DNA from 3 places in the Stutzerimonas decontaminans genome. Region 2 is predicted to be linked to each of the others. Evidence: predicted binding sites of a transcription regulator. Region 2 holds the regulator's gene; each other region holds the start of a gene.
The links. Region 2 encodes FliA, which starts transcription of late flagellar genes. Its sites were predicted from a motif close to CTAAAGTTTNNNNNNNNNNNGCCGNTAA; they were not measured.
Positions count from the first base shown of each region.

Region 1: UIB01_RS03730 (methyl-accepting chemotaxis protein) is a predicted target of FliA. The motif match lies at 1,578-1,605, and genes of this name have one in related genera.
Region 3: UIB01_RS10370 (methyl-accepting chemotaxis protein) is a predicted target of FliA. The motif match lies at 1,802-1,829, and genes of this name have one in related genera.

Region 1 covers NZ_CP007509.1:819,565-823,716, reverse strand. Annotated here, with positions in the region: gene UIB01_RS03730 (methyl-accepting chemotaxis protein) at 1-1,513, opposite strand, end outside; gene UIB01_RS03725 (sodium-dependent transporter) at 1,705-3,165, opposite strand; gene maiA (maleylacetoacetate isomerase) at 3,247-3,906, opposite strand; gene UIB01_RS03715 (fumarylacetoacetate hydrolase family protein) at 3,896-4,152, opposite strand, start outside.
Region 2 covers NZ_CP007509.1:1,714,586-1,718,737, reverse strand. Annotated here, with positions in the region: gene UIB01_RS08070 (chemotaxis protein CheA) at 1-940, opposite strand, end outside; gene UIB01_RS08065 (protein phosphatase CheZ) at 952-1,746, opposite strand; gene UIB01_RS08060 (chemotaxis response regulator CheY) at 1,770-2,144, opposite strand; gene fliA (RNA polymerase sigma factor FliA) at 2,219-2,944, opposite strand; gene fleN (flagellar synthesis regulator FleN) at 2,962-3,789, opposite strand; gene flhF (flagellar biosynthesis GTPase FlhF) at 3,881-4,152, opposite strand, start outside.
Region 3 covers NZ_CP007509.1:2,230,190-2,234,341, forward strand. Annotated here, with positions in the region: gene UIB01_RS10370 (methyl-accepting chemotaxis protein) at 1-1,680, opposite strand, end outside; gene UIB01_RS10375 (cupredoxin domain-containing protein) at 2,072-2,509, shown strand; gene UIB01_RS10380 (sensor histidine kinase) at 2,551-3,816, shown strand; gene UIB01_RS10385 (response regulator transcription factor) at 3,813-4,152, shown strand, end outside.

The DNA of each region.
Region 1 (4,152 bases), 900 kb from region 2:
CCAAGTTGCGCACCTCGTCGGCGACCACGGCGAAACCGCGTCCCGCCTCACCGGCCCGTGCCGCCTCGATGGCGGCATTCAGCGCGAGCAGGTTGGTCTGCTCGGAAATGCCCTTGATCACCTCGAGAATCTGGCCAATGTCGACGGTCTTGGCGTTGAGCGCTTCGATCTGCGCACAGGACGCACTGATCTTCGCCGACAGCTCGCGCATCGCGGCAATGTTCTGCTCCACCACCTGGCGACCGTCCTCGGCCTGATGCCGCGCACCGCTGGCCTGCTGCGAGGCATCGGCCGCGTTGCGCGCGATCTCCTGCGCGGCGGCGCCGAGTTCGTTGATCGCTGCCGCCACGCTGTTGGTGCGGCTGGCCTGCTCATCGGAGTTGGCCATCGAGGAGTTGGACGCTGCCAACACCCGGGCGGCAACCTCATTGACCTGCTGCGTCGCGGAGGACACTTCGCGGATGGAGGTATGAATACGCTCGACGAAGCGGTTGAACGCCGAGGCCAGTTCGCCGAATTCGTCCTTCGACTGCACCGCCAGCCGCCGGGTCAGATCGCCCTCACCTTCGGCGATGTTGGCCATGGCGCGGCCCATGTCAGTCAACGGACGCATCAGCACGCGCATCAGCATGCCGAGCAACAGCAAGATGAACGTTACGGCGGCAATGGTAGCGATCAGTGCAGTGGTACGAAAACTGGCCAGCGCGGCATAGGCCTTGTCGCGATCCAGCGATATGCCGACATACCACTGCACCGAAGGTAGGCCCTTGACCGGGCTGAAACTGAGGATGCGCGGCGCCCCATTGAGCTGCACCTCGACATAGCGGCTGTCGAGCGACGGAGTGTTTTGTGGATAGATGTCACGCAGCGACTGCATCACCCGCTTGCTGTCTGGATGGACCAGTACCTTGCCATCGGCACTGATCAGAAAGGCATAACCCAGGCCGTCGAAGTCCAGTGCGTTAAGCATCTCCACCAGCGTCTTCAGTCCAAGATCCCCGCCGACCACGCCCAGCGTACGCCCACCGTTCTTTGCTGGCGTGGCTACTGTTACCACCAGTTCGTCCAGCGTGGCATCTACATAGGGCTCGGTCAGCGTCGTGCCATTTGCGGACAAGGCGTCCTTGTACCAGGGGCGCGTACGCGCATCGTAGTCAGCCGGCATTTCCTCGTAGGGACGCAGGATGTAGCTGCCATCCGCCCCGCCGAGATAGGTAAACATGAAGGTTGAGGCCAGCGCGCGCTGCTCGAACAGATCGCCTGCACGTTCCGTACTACCGTCACTGCCGATGGTCTGCGCCGCGCTTTCCACCAGAAGGATGCGCCCAGACAGCCAGTTCTGGATGTTATGCGCCGTCACCTCACCCATCTCGTCGAGATAGCTTTCCAGATTCGCGCGGATGGCGTTGCGCTGCAGATAATCGTTGTACAGCGTGAAGAGTGCGAAGGTAGTGATAACCACCAGAGAAGCAGCCAACAGAATCTTCTGGCTGAACTTGAGATTTAAGGGCATGGGACGTCCTGTGTGACTTCTAAAACCGGCGTCCTGCAGGTGCTTGCCGTCCCTGTATCAGTTCCCTTCGGCTGCCGCAGAGGAAACTTGAGCATTTGCCTCATCCATCTTTCAGTCCACCACCTTCTCGCAATCGCAGAAACAAAAACGCCAGCCTCGCGGCTGGCGTTTAGCAGGCTTGTGCAGTGGCCTCAGCGCCCGGCCAGCGCCGGCATCACTCGCGGGCGCAGCAGCTCGCCGACCAGGGTGAGTGCACCGATCGCGCCGGCGATCCAGTACCAGCGCTGCAGCGGGTCGAAGCCCAGCCAGCCGAGGGCGTGCAGGAACACCATCAGGATCAGCACCGGGCAGACGTAGCGGACCATGAACAGCCATAGCGCGTAGCCCAGCGGCGGCAGATTGAGCTCGTCGCGCATGATCTCGCTGCGCAGTGCGTAACCGGCCAGCAGCACAGTGAAGATCCCGCCCAGCGGCATCATCCAGCGCGAGGTCAGGTAATCCAGCCAGTCGAAGAAGTTCTTGCCCATCGGCGTCCAGCCGGACATGAGGTTGAACGAGAGCATCGCCAGCATGCTGATCACCAGCAGTACCGCACCCGAGCCCATCGCCGCCTTCAGGCGCGAGATGCCGTGCTTCTCATTGAGATAGGCAACGGTGGCTTCGATCATCGAGATCGCCGAGGTCAGCGCTGCAATCGATACCATGGCGAAGAACAGCACGCCGAACGCAGTGCCGAACGGCATCTGCTGGAAGGCCAGCGGCAGGCTCATGAAGATCAGGCCGGGGCCGGCGGTCGGGTCCATGCCATTGGCGAAGATGATCGGGAAGATCGCCAGGCCCGCCAGCAGCGCCACGCACGTGTCGGCGATGGCGACCATGAAGGTGGTGCGGGCGATGGATTGGTCATCCGGAATATACGAGCCGTAGGTAAGGATCGCCCCGGACGCCAGACTGAGGGTAAAGAAGGCGTGACCGAGCGCGGCCAGCAGCGCCTCGCCGGTGATCTTCGAGGTGTCGAAGCTGAACAGGAAGGCGAAGCCCTGATCGAAGCCGCCACTGGTCACCGCGTAGCCCACCAGGATCAGCAGCAGCACGGCCAGGCCCGGCATCATCCAGCGCACCGCGTTTTCGATGCCCTTCTGCACGCCCTTGGCGACGATCCACAGGGTCAGCAGTGCCACCAACAGGCTCCAGCCGCCGAGCTGCCAGGGGTTGGAGTTGTGCGCCTCGAATACGCCGCCCAATGCCTCGACACTGGTCGCGGCCAGGGAGCCGTCGAGCATCTTCACCGTGTAGGCGAAGGCCCAGCCGGCGACCACGACATAGAAGCAGAGGATCAGGAAGCCGGCCGTCATGGCCATGCCGCCAACCGCCTTCCACAGCGGGTTGCCGTTGTTCTCGCGGACCACCCGGCCGATGGCGTCGATCGGGCTGCCACGGCCGCGGCGACCGATGGCGATCTCGCACATCATTACCGGTACGCCGATGGCGAGGATGCACAGCAGGTACATCAATACGAAGGCACCACCGCCGAACTCGCCGGTGATGTAGGGGAATTTCCAGATGTTGCCCAGGCCCACGGCGGAGCCGGTTGCCGCGAGGATGAAGCCCCAGCGCGACAGCCAGAGGTTCTTCGGTTTTTCACGAGTCATACGTCACCTGTTTGTTGTTATCTGTGACGGGATCGGGACCGTCGCGCAGGGCGCGACGGCGTGCAAGGCGGATTCAGTCGTTCATTGAGCGTCGGGCTGCACCTCCGGCGCGGCCTGCTGGAAGGCCGGAAGCGTCTCGCAGCGGGCAACGATCTCGAGAATGCGTGGATACGCCGCGAGGTCACAGGCAAAACGGCGCGCATTGTATACCTGCGGCACCAGGCATGCCTCCAGATAACCTGGCCGATCGTTCAGGGAAAGCTTGTCACCAAAGGTTTCCAGGCCCTGCTCCACCGCCGCCAGCCCCTGGCTGACCCAATGCCGATACCAGGCATTCTTCGCCTCGTCATCGACGCCCAGTTCGGCGCTGAGGTACTGCAGCACGCGCAGGTTGTTCAGCGGATGGATCTCGCAGGCGATGTGCATGGCCAGCGAGCGCACCTGGGCGCGCTCGACCGGATCGGCCGGCAGCAGCGCCGGTACTGGAAACACCTCGTCGAGGTACTCCAGGATCGCCAGCGACTGGCTGATGCGCGCGCCGCCATTGCCTTCGTCCACCAGCAGCGGCACCAGCTGCTGCGGGTTGAGGGCGCGGTAATCGGCCGCACGCTGCTGGCCGCCATCCTTGACCAGATGCACCGGCACCTGGCGGTAGACCAACCCCTTGAGGTTCAGCGCGATGCGCACCCGGTACGCAGCGCTGGAGCGCCAGTAGCCGTAGAGCGTCAGCTCAGTGCTCATAGCGCTCGACCTGCTGATCGATGGCGCCGAAGATGCTCTGCCCGGCGGCGTCGAACATCTCGATGCGCACCCGGTCGCCGAACTTGAGGAACGGCGTCTTCGCCTCGCCATACTCGATGACCTCGAGCATGCGCTTCTCGGCCAGGCAGGACGAGCCGGCGCTGCGGTCGTAGTTCGACACCGTACCCGAACCGATGATGGTGCCGGCGCCCAGCGGACGGGTGCGCGCGGCGTGGGCGACCAGGG
Region 2 (4,152 bases):
TGGCTGGAACAGCAGCACGAGCGGGCTCGGGCTTGGGTGCCGGCTTGCTCGGCGCGGCAGCCGCTACCTCGGCAACCGCAGGCTCAAATTTGCCTTTGCCGTGCAGCTGATCGAGCAGCGCTTCGAACTCGTCATCGCTGATCTCATCAGTGGCGCTGGCACTGCCGACCGGCGCAGCACTCGACGGCGCAGCGGGTTCAGCGCTTACGCTGCCAACGGGCTCGAACTTGCCCTTGCCATGCAGCTGATCGAGCAGAGCCTCGAATTCGTCGTCGGTAATCTCATCGCTGGTCGGTGCAGCGACCTCAGGCTCGGGTGCCGTGCTGGATGCACTGGCCGAGAACTGACCTTTGCCATGCAGCTGGTCGAGCAACGACTCGAATTCGTCGTCAGTGATTTCGTCAGCGCCACCGCTTGCCGGCGCGGCTGCAGACTCGCCGGCTGGCGGCTGAACGGCGTCGAGCAGCTGCTCGAATTCGCTGTCGTCAGCTTCGACCTGGGGCTCGGGCATAACCGGCGTCTCGACCGGAGCCGCCGGTTCGTCAGCAGAAGCGGGTTCTGCCAGACGCGCCAGAGCGGCGAGTAGCTCGCGTGAGGCGGGAGTCGGCTCGACGCGCTCGCGGACCTGACTGAACATCTCGTTCACGGAGTCGAGGGCCTGCAACACGACATCCATCAGTTCGGAGTCGACGCGACGCTCACCCTTGCGCAGGATGTCGAAGACGTTTTCGGCGATATGGCAGCACTCCACCAGCTCATGGAGCTGAAGAAAGCCCGCACCGCCCTTTACCGTGTGGAACCCGCGAAAAATCGCATTGAGCAACGCCATGTCATCGGGGCTGCTTTCCAGCTCCACGAGTTGCTCGGACAATAGTTCGAGAATCTCGCCGGCCTCTACCAGGAAATCCTGGAGGATTTCTTCATCGGCGTCGAAGCTCATATTCACTTCCCCTAAAAGCCCAGGCTTGAAAGCAGATCATCGACATCGTCCTGGCCGGAAACGACGTCTTCACGCATATCGGCATGCATCTGCGGACCTTCACCGTTGGAAGGCATTTTTTCTTGTTTTTTCTTCTCTTGCTCGGCACGCATGGCATCGCGGTCGTGCTGGATGCCGGCGACGCGGTCGACCTGCCCCGCCATGAGGACGAGATTGAGCAGGTTGCTTTCAAGCTCGGTGATGAGGCGGGTCACCCGCTTGATCACCTGGCCGGTCAGATCCTGGAAGTCTTGGGCAAGCATGATTTCGCTGAGATTCTGCGACAGCTGGCTGCCGTCATTCATGCTGCGCTGGAGGTATTGGTCGATGCGCTTGACCAGCTCGCGGAATTGCTCGGCATTCATTTCGCGACGCATGAAGCGCTGCCAGTCGGCCGTCAAGCTCTGGGCCTCGTAGCTCACGTAGTTCACCAGCGGAGCGGACTCCTCCACCAGATCCATGGTGCGATTGGCGGCCTTCTCGGTCATCTCCACCACGTAGGACAGGCGATCGGTCGCATCGGTAATCGGTGACGGATCGCCCCCGGTAGCGCAGGTATCCATCTCGAGCTTGACGATAGCGTTGTGCAGCTCGCGGGTGAGCTTGCCAACCTCCAGATAGAGCCCGTGATTGCGCACCTGATTGAGCTCGTTGAACATCTGCGTCGCTTCATCGAAGCGGCCCTGCTGCAGACTTTCGATCAGCTTGGGTGCATGGGCCTTCAGAGTCGCTTCGAACTCTGCCAGGCTTTGATCTGCTTGCGTCATAGTGCCCTCGCGGCGTTGCTGCTTCAGCCGTTGACGCGCTCGAAGATCTTCTCGATCTTCTCCTTGAGCACCTGGGCAGTAAAAGGCTTGACCACATAGCCGTTAACCCCGGCCTGTGCCGCCTCGATGATCTGGTCGCGTTTCGCCTCGGCTGTCACCATCAGTACTGGCAGGTGCTTGAGGCGCTCATCAGCGCGCACGGTGCGCAGCAGATCGATACCGCTCATGCCCGGCATGTTCCAGTCGGTGACGAGGAAGTCGAAGCTGCCGCTCTTCAGCATTGGCAGCGCGGTGGTGCCGTCATCCGCTTCGGCGGTGTTGGTGAACCCCAGATCACGCAGGAGGTTCTTGATGATTCGTCTCATCGTCGAGAAGTCATCGACGATGAGGATTTTCATGTTCTTGTCCAAGTCGACCTCCGTAAGTCCAAAAATGCCTCAGCAAACCGAGCACGTCATACCGCAAACAATCGTCAATTGGCGCGCCATTCGCCGAGGCGTGCACGCAAGCGCGCAGCACACTGGCTATGCAACTGGCTCACACGCGACTCGCTAACTCCCAGCACCTGCCCAATTTCCTTCAAGTTCAATTCTTCGTCGTAATACAGCGACAGCACCAGCTTCTCGCGCTCGGGCAGGTTGGCAATGGCGTCGGCCAGGGCCTGCTGAAAGCGTTCGTCCTCGAGATCGCGGAAGGGCTCAGGGTGGGTACTGGCAGCATCCTCCTGAAGCTCGCCGTGCTCACCCTCCTGCAGCAGATCATCGAAGCTGAACAGGCGGCTGCCCAGCGTATCGCCGAGAATGCCGTAATACTCATCGAGGCTTAGCTTAAGTTCGGCCGCAACCTCGTGATCTTTAGCGTCGCGACCGGTTTTCGCCTCGATCGCCCGAATCGCCTCGCTGACCATCCGCGAATTGCGGTGCACCGAGCGCGGCGCCCAGTCGCCCTTGCGCACTTCGTCGAGCATGGTGCCGCGAATGCGGATACCGGCGTAGGTTTCGAAACTGGCACCCTTGCCGGCGTCGTATTTCTTAGCTGCTTCCAGCAGTCCGATCATTCCAGCCTGAATCAGATCGTCGACCTGCACGCTGGCAGGCAGACGCGCCAGCAGGTGGTAAGCGATTCGCTTGACCAGCGGGGCGTACTGATCGATCAGGCGGTACTGCGCATCCTTTGCCTGAGCCTTGCTGTAATACATAGCGGATCCGGCACCTGTCATTCGTGGCTTTGTGAAGCGGGGGTGATGAGACGCTCTACGAAGAATTCGAGATGACCACGCGGCGTGGCGGGCAACGGCCAAGTATCGACCCTCTGCGCGATGGCCTTAAACGCCAGCGCGCATTTAGATCGCGGGTAGGCTTCATAGACCGCACGCTGCTTCTGTACAGCCTTGCGCACAGCCTCATCGTAAGGCACGGCACCGACATACTGCAGCGCTACATCCAGAAAGCGCTCGGTGACCTTGGTCAGCTTGGCGAACAGGTTGCGCCCTTCCTGCGGAGCATGAGCCATATTGGCGAGCACCCGGAAACGGCTGATGCCGTAATCACGGTTAAGCAGTTTGATCAGCGCGTAGGCATCGGTGATCGAGGTCGGCTCATCGGTGACGACCAGCAGCACCTCCTGCGCGGCGCGCACGAAGCTCACTACTGAATCGCCGATACCAGCCGCGGTGTCGATGATCAGCACGTCGAGCTCGTCGCCGAGCTCGCTGAACGCCTGGATCAACCCCGCGTGCTGCAGCGAAGACAACTGCACCATGCTCTGCGTGCCGGATGCGGCCGGCACTACGCGGATGCCGCCCGGCCCCTGGATCAGCACGTCGCGCAGATCACATTCGCCGGCGATGACGTCGGCCAGGGTGCGCTTGGTGGTAAGCCCCAGCAGCACGTCGACGTTGGCCAGGCCGAGGTCGGCGTCAAGCAACACCACACGTCGGCCAAGGTCAGCCAGCGCCAGTGCCAGATTGACCGACACGTTGGTCTTGCCGACGCCACCCTTGCCGCCGGTCACCGCAATCACCTGTACGGGATGCATACCCATGTTCACATGCCTATATCTTGCTGGGGCCTTGCGGCCGGCGATGCGCCCGCATGGCACGCATCTGATTCATTCAGGTACTGCTGTCGCAGCATCATCCGGCCCGCCGTGACGAGCCGTTGTACAACCCGGCGAACATATCGGCCATGGTTTCCTCGCTCGGTTCCTCGCCGGATTGCAGACTCACCGCGCGACTGACCAGTTGATGGCTGCGTGGCAGGTGCAAGTCGTCCGGAATCCGGGGGCCGTCCGCGAGGTACGCTATCGGCAAGTGCTGGCTGATCGTGAGCCCAAGCACATCACCGAGGCTGCCAGCCTCGTCCAGCTTTGTCAGGATACAGCCAGCCAGGCCACAGCGACGATAGT
Region 3 (4,152 bases), 520 kb from region 2:
GCCCGACTGGTTGATCTCCTGCATCGCCGCTTTCAGCGTGACCATCAACTCGTTGCCACCACGGGCCGAATGCTCGGAATCACGCGAGAGGGCGTTGGCTTCGCTGGCGTATTCGGAGGTCTGGCGGATCTGCGCAGCCATCTGGCTGATGGTGGCGCTGATCTCGGTCACCGCGGAGGCCGATTCCGTTGCACCGCTGGAAAGGTCCTGACTGAGGCTCGTCACCTGACCGGCCTTGTCGTTGATCAGCCCTGAGCTTTGCTGGACCTGGGATACCAGTTCGTTGAGGTTGTCTACCATCCGCCTGAGCGCCAGCCCGAGCTGGTCGTGCTCCGATGCCAGGCGAACTTCCACCGCCAGGTCGCCTTGGGAGATGCGTTCAGCCACGTGTACCTGCTCCTGCAGGCTGTCGGCCATCCGGTCGAGACTGGCGGATAGCTGCCCGACTTCGTCCGCGGACTGGTGCCCAAGACGCTGGGAAAAGTCGCCTTTCTGGATGGCACCGGCCAGCTGCGCGGCCTTGCGAATGGGCAGGGCGATCGAGCGGGAAGAAAACCACAGCGCAATCACGGCGAGTATCGAGATGAGCACGCCTGCGCCGATCTGCTGCAGCATGCTCTGATCGCTCTTTGCATCCATCTCGGCCTTCAGCTCGGTGGCCTTGGCCAGCACGATTTCCTTGTCAATCTTCAGCATCATCGACCAGGGCTTGCCGGTGCGGCCGAGCTCGATGGGCGCAAACACCACGATCGTGCCATCTGCGTCCAGCCGGGCGAGTTCTTCACCCTTCTGCACAGCGCTTAACGCCGTCTGCCACTCGTTCGGCAATACCTTCTGGAAGTGCTGGCCGATCAGATCTGGCGAGCGGCTCTCCGCCACGATCAGTCCCTGGTCACTGATGATCGCCACTTCGCCTCGGCCATCGAACAGCTTTCCGGATACTTCGTGGCTGATCTTCTGCACGAAGTCGAGGTTGTAGTCGGTGCCTGCCACGCCCATGAAGCGGCCATCGACGATGATCGGAACCGAAAGCGTCGCCAGCCACACCTGCTTGCCCTGCACGATGTAGGGCAGCGGGCCAAGCACGCTCTCCTTGAGCGTTTCCCGCGGCCCGATGTACCAGCCACCCTTGAGTACGCCGTTGGGGTGCTTGTCCATGGTGTCGTACTCCACCAGCGGTTGCACGGCGATCTTGCCGTCGGCACCGCGTGTCCAGTACGGCGTGAAGCGGCCGGTCTGCTCGTTGTTGCCGTTCAGTCCATCGGTGAAGAGGAAATCCTGGCCGTCGATTGCGTCCGGTTCCCAGCACGAATAGGTGCCGTTGAAGTTTGGCTGGCTCTTGAGCACGTTCAGCAGGATTGAGTTGACCTGATCACGACCGATCTCAAGGCTTCCAGAGTTCGCCGAATTCGACTTGCCGACCGCGAAGGTCGTCGCCATGCCGCGGGCCGCTTCCAGCGCTTCGGTGAACTCGGAACGGATTTCTCCGGCGTATTTCCCGCCGAGGTGCTGCAGGGTCTGCAAGGCCTCTTCCTGCGCTTGCTGACTGACCCGGTCGGACACCAGGTGCTGGGTCGAGCTGGCAAGGTAGACGCTGTATCCGATCAAGATGCCTGCCGTCGCCAGCAGACATAAACCACCGGTGATCGCTATTCGCTGCTGTATGGATCTGAGTGACATCACGGTTCCTACTCCTGATAACGCAAAAGAACCAGCGGCGGCGGGCCCCGGGGCCGTTGAGAGTCTACGCGGGGCGGCCAGAGATCGGATGATGTCCAAACGGCATCATGTATGCCTGGATATTGCGGCCGCGCGGGCCGGAAGTTGATCGGTACCTTGGTACTGCGACTTTGGTACTGGTTCGGCTCGGCTGCTAATTGGGTGCCGCGTCTTCAAGCTGCCAAAACGGGTGGGGCAGCCGGTGTTTCGGTGGATTTGGCTAGCGGCAACTGGCAAGAACGTAGCTGGCGCACCCGATTTAGCGGCTCTTGAGCGATACCAAGGTAGGAAGCTGGGCCGGGCGCAGCGCCTTAGGATGGCGACACCGACAACAATAACGAGGCCACCCCCCATGCCCACTTACAAAGCGCTGCTGCTCAACCTGCTGTTCGTTGGCAGCCTGATCGGCTTCGACCACAGCCACGCTGCCGGTGACCTGACTCGTCGGACTCAGGCACTGCCGGATCTCAGGTTCGGCTCCGAAGAGAGCGACTACGCCGTCTCGCAGAAGGAGTACCAGCTGGAAACCGGCGTCGCCTACCAGCTCAAGGTCAGCTCCGATGGCCAGAAGGAGTGCGCGTTTCAGGCGCCCGAGTTCGCCCAGTCGATCTATCTGCGCAAGGTCGAGGCCGGTGGCGTCGAGATCAAGGCGATCACGCTGGTCGAGCTGGAGTTCGAGGATGCCGGCGAAGCGGAAATTTTCTTCCTGCCCGTCAAGCCGGGCAGCTACCCGTTCTACTGCAAGGGGCTGCAGAACAAGGGCATGGAAGGCCGGTTCGTGGTCAAGTGAAGCGGACTGGCGCACGGCGCTGATCACCGGGAGTTGCCGATATGTCCGCGCTCTGGCGAATCAATCTGCTGGTCACGCTGCTCTTCACCCTGATCACCATGGTCTGTCTGGCGGTATTGCTGCGCCAGGCCGCCCACGATGTGCAGCGTGAGCTCGATGCCGCGGCGGCGGTGGTTGGCTATCTCGGCGAGATGGCCGAGCGCGATCCCGACTCCCTGCGCCCGGGCCTGACCGATAGCCTGCGCCACATTCGCGTGCGCTGGCTGGATGCCTCTGAATCGATGCCAGCCGATGTCGATCCAGCGCTCGACGGCTGGCTAGGTGCCTGGCTGTACCCCGCCGAACTGTCGTCACCCAGCGTCCTCCAGCTGTCCAACGGCCAGCGGCTGCACATCAGCGTCGATCCGCATGACGAAGTCGAAGAGGTCAGCGATTCGTTGCTGCAGCTGCTGGTGCTGTTCGGCCTGGCGCTGCTGCTGTGCCTGCTGGCGATTCGCTGGGCCGTGCGCCCCGGCATGCAAGTACTCAGCGAATTGCTTGGTGCACTGGTGAGCATCGCCGACGGCCGACTCGACACCCGCCTGCCGTCGCATCGCTTCGCCGAGTCGCGCAAGCTCGCCGAACGCTTCAATCACATGGCCGCTGCACTCGAAGATGCGCGGGCCGACAACGAGCAACTGACCCAGGCGCTGTTGGCGCTGCAGGAACGTGAGCGCACCCGGCTGGCGCAAGCACTGCATGACGACCTCGGCCAGTATCTGGCCGGCATCCGCGCGCGGGCCTGCCTGCTGCGCATCCAGGCGGACCAGCCCGACGCCGTCCGTGAAACCGCGGCGCACCTCGAGCAGCACAGCCTCGATCTGCAGAACGGCTTCCGCACGCTGGTGCGTGACCTGTATCCGGTGATGCTCGATCACCTGAACCTGGAAGACGCCATCAGGCAACTCGCCGAGCAGTGGCAGAGCACCCAGGGCATCGCGTGCGAAGTCCAGCTGCGCGGCCCGATTCCCGCGCTGTCGATGGAAGCCAAGCTGCACCTCTATCGCATGGTGCAGGAGGCGCTGACCAACGTGGCGCGGCATGCGCGCGCGACTCGCGTGTGCCTGCATCTGTGTGGGGATCACCACGGGTTGCGCCTGTTGCTACGGGACGATGGCCATGGGCTGCCGCCGGAACGGCCGGGCGTCGGTCTGCGTTCGATGGTCGAGCACGCGCGCTGTCTGGGTGCCCAGCTGCGTGTGCGCCACCGCGCCGGCAAAGGCTGGGCGCTCTATCTCAAGTTGCCTTTGCAAGGAGCCACGTCATGAAGATTCTGCTGGTGGATGATCACGCGGTCGTGCGTCAGGGCTACGCGAGCCTGCTCAAGGCACTGCTTCCGGAAGTGACAGTCAGTGAAGCCGCCAGCGGTGAGCAGGCGCTGGAGCAGGTGCAGGAATCGATTCCCAGCCTGGTCGTGCTCGACCTCGGACTGCCGGGCATCAGCGGTCTGGAAACCTGTAGGCGCTTGCGTCAGCGGTTGCCGTTGTTGCCGGTGCTGGTGTTCAGCATGCACGACGAGCTGGCACTGGTCCGGCAGGCGCTGGATGCCGGTGCCTCAGGCTACCTGACCAAACGCTGCGCGCCGGACGTGCTGGTCGAGGCGG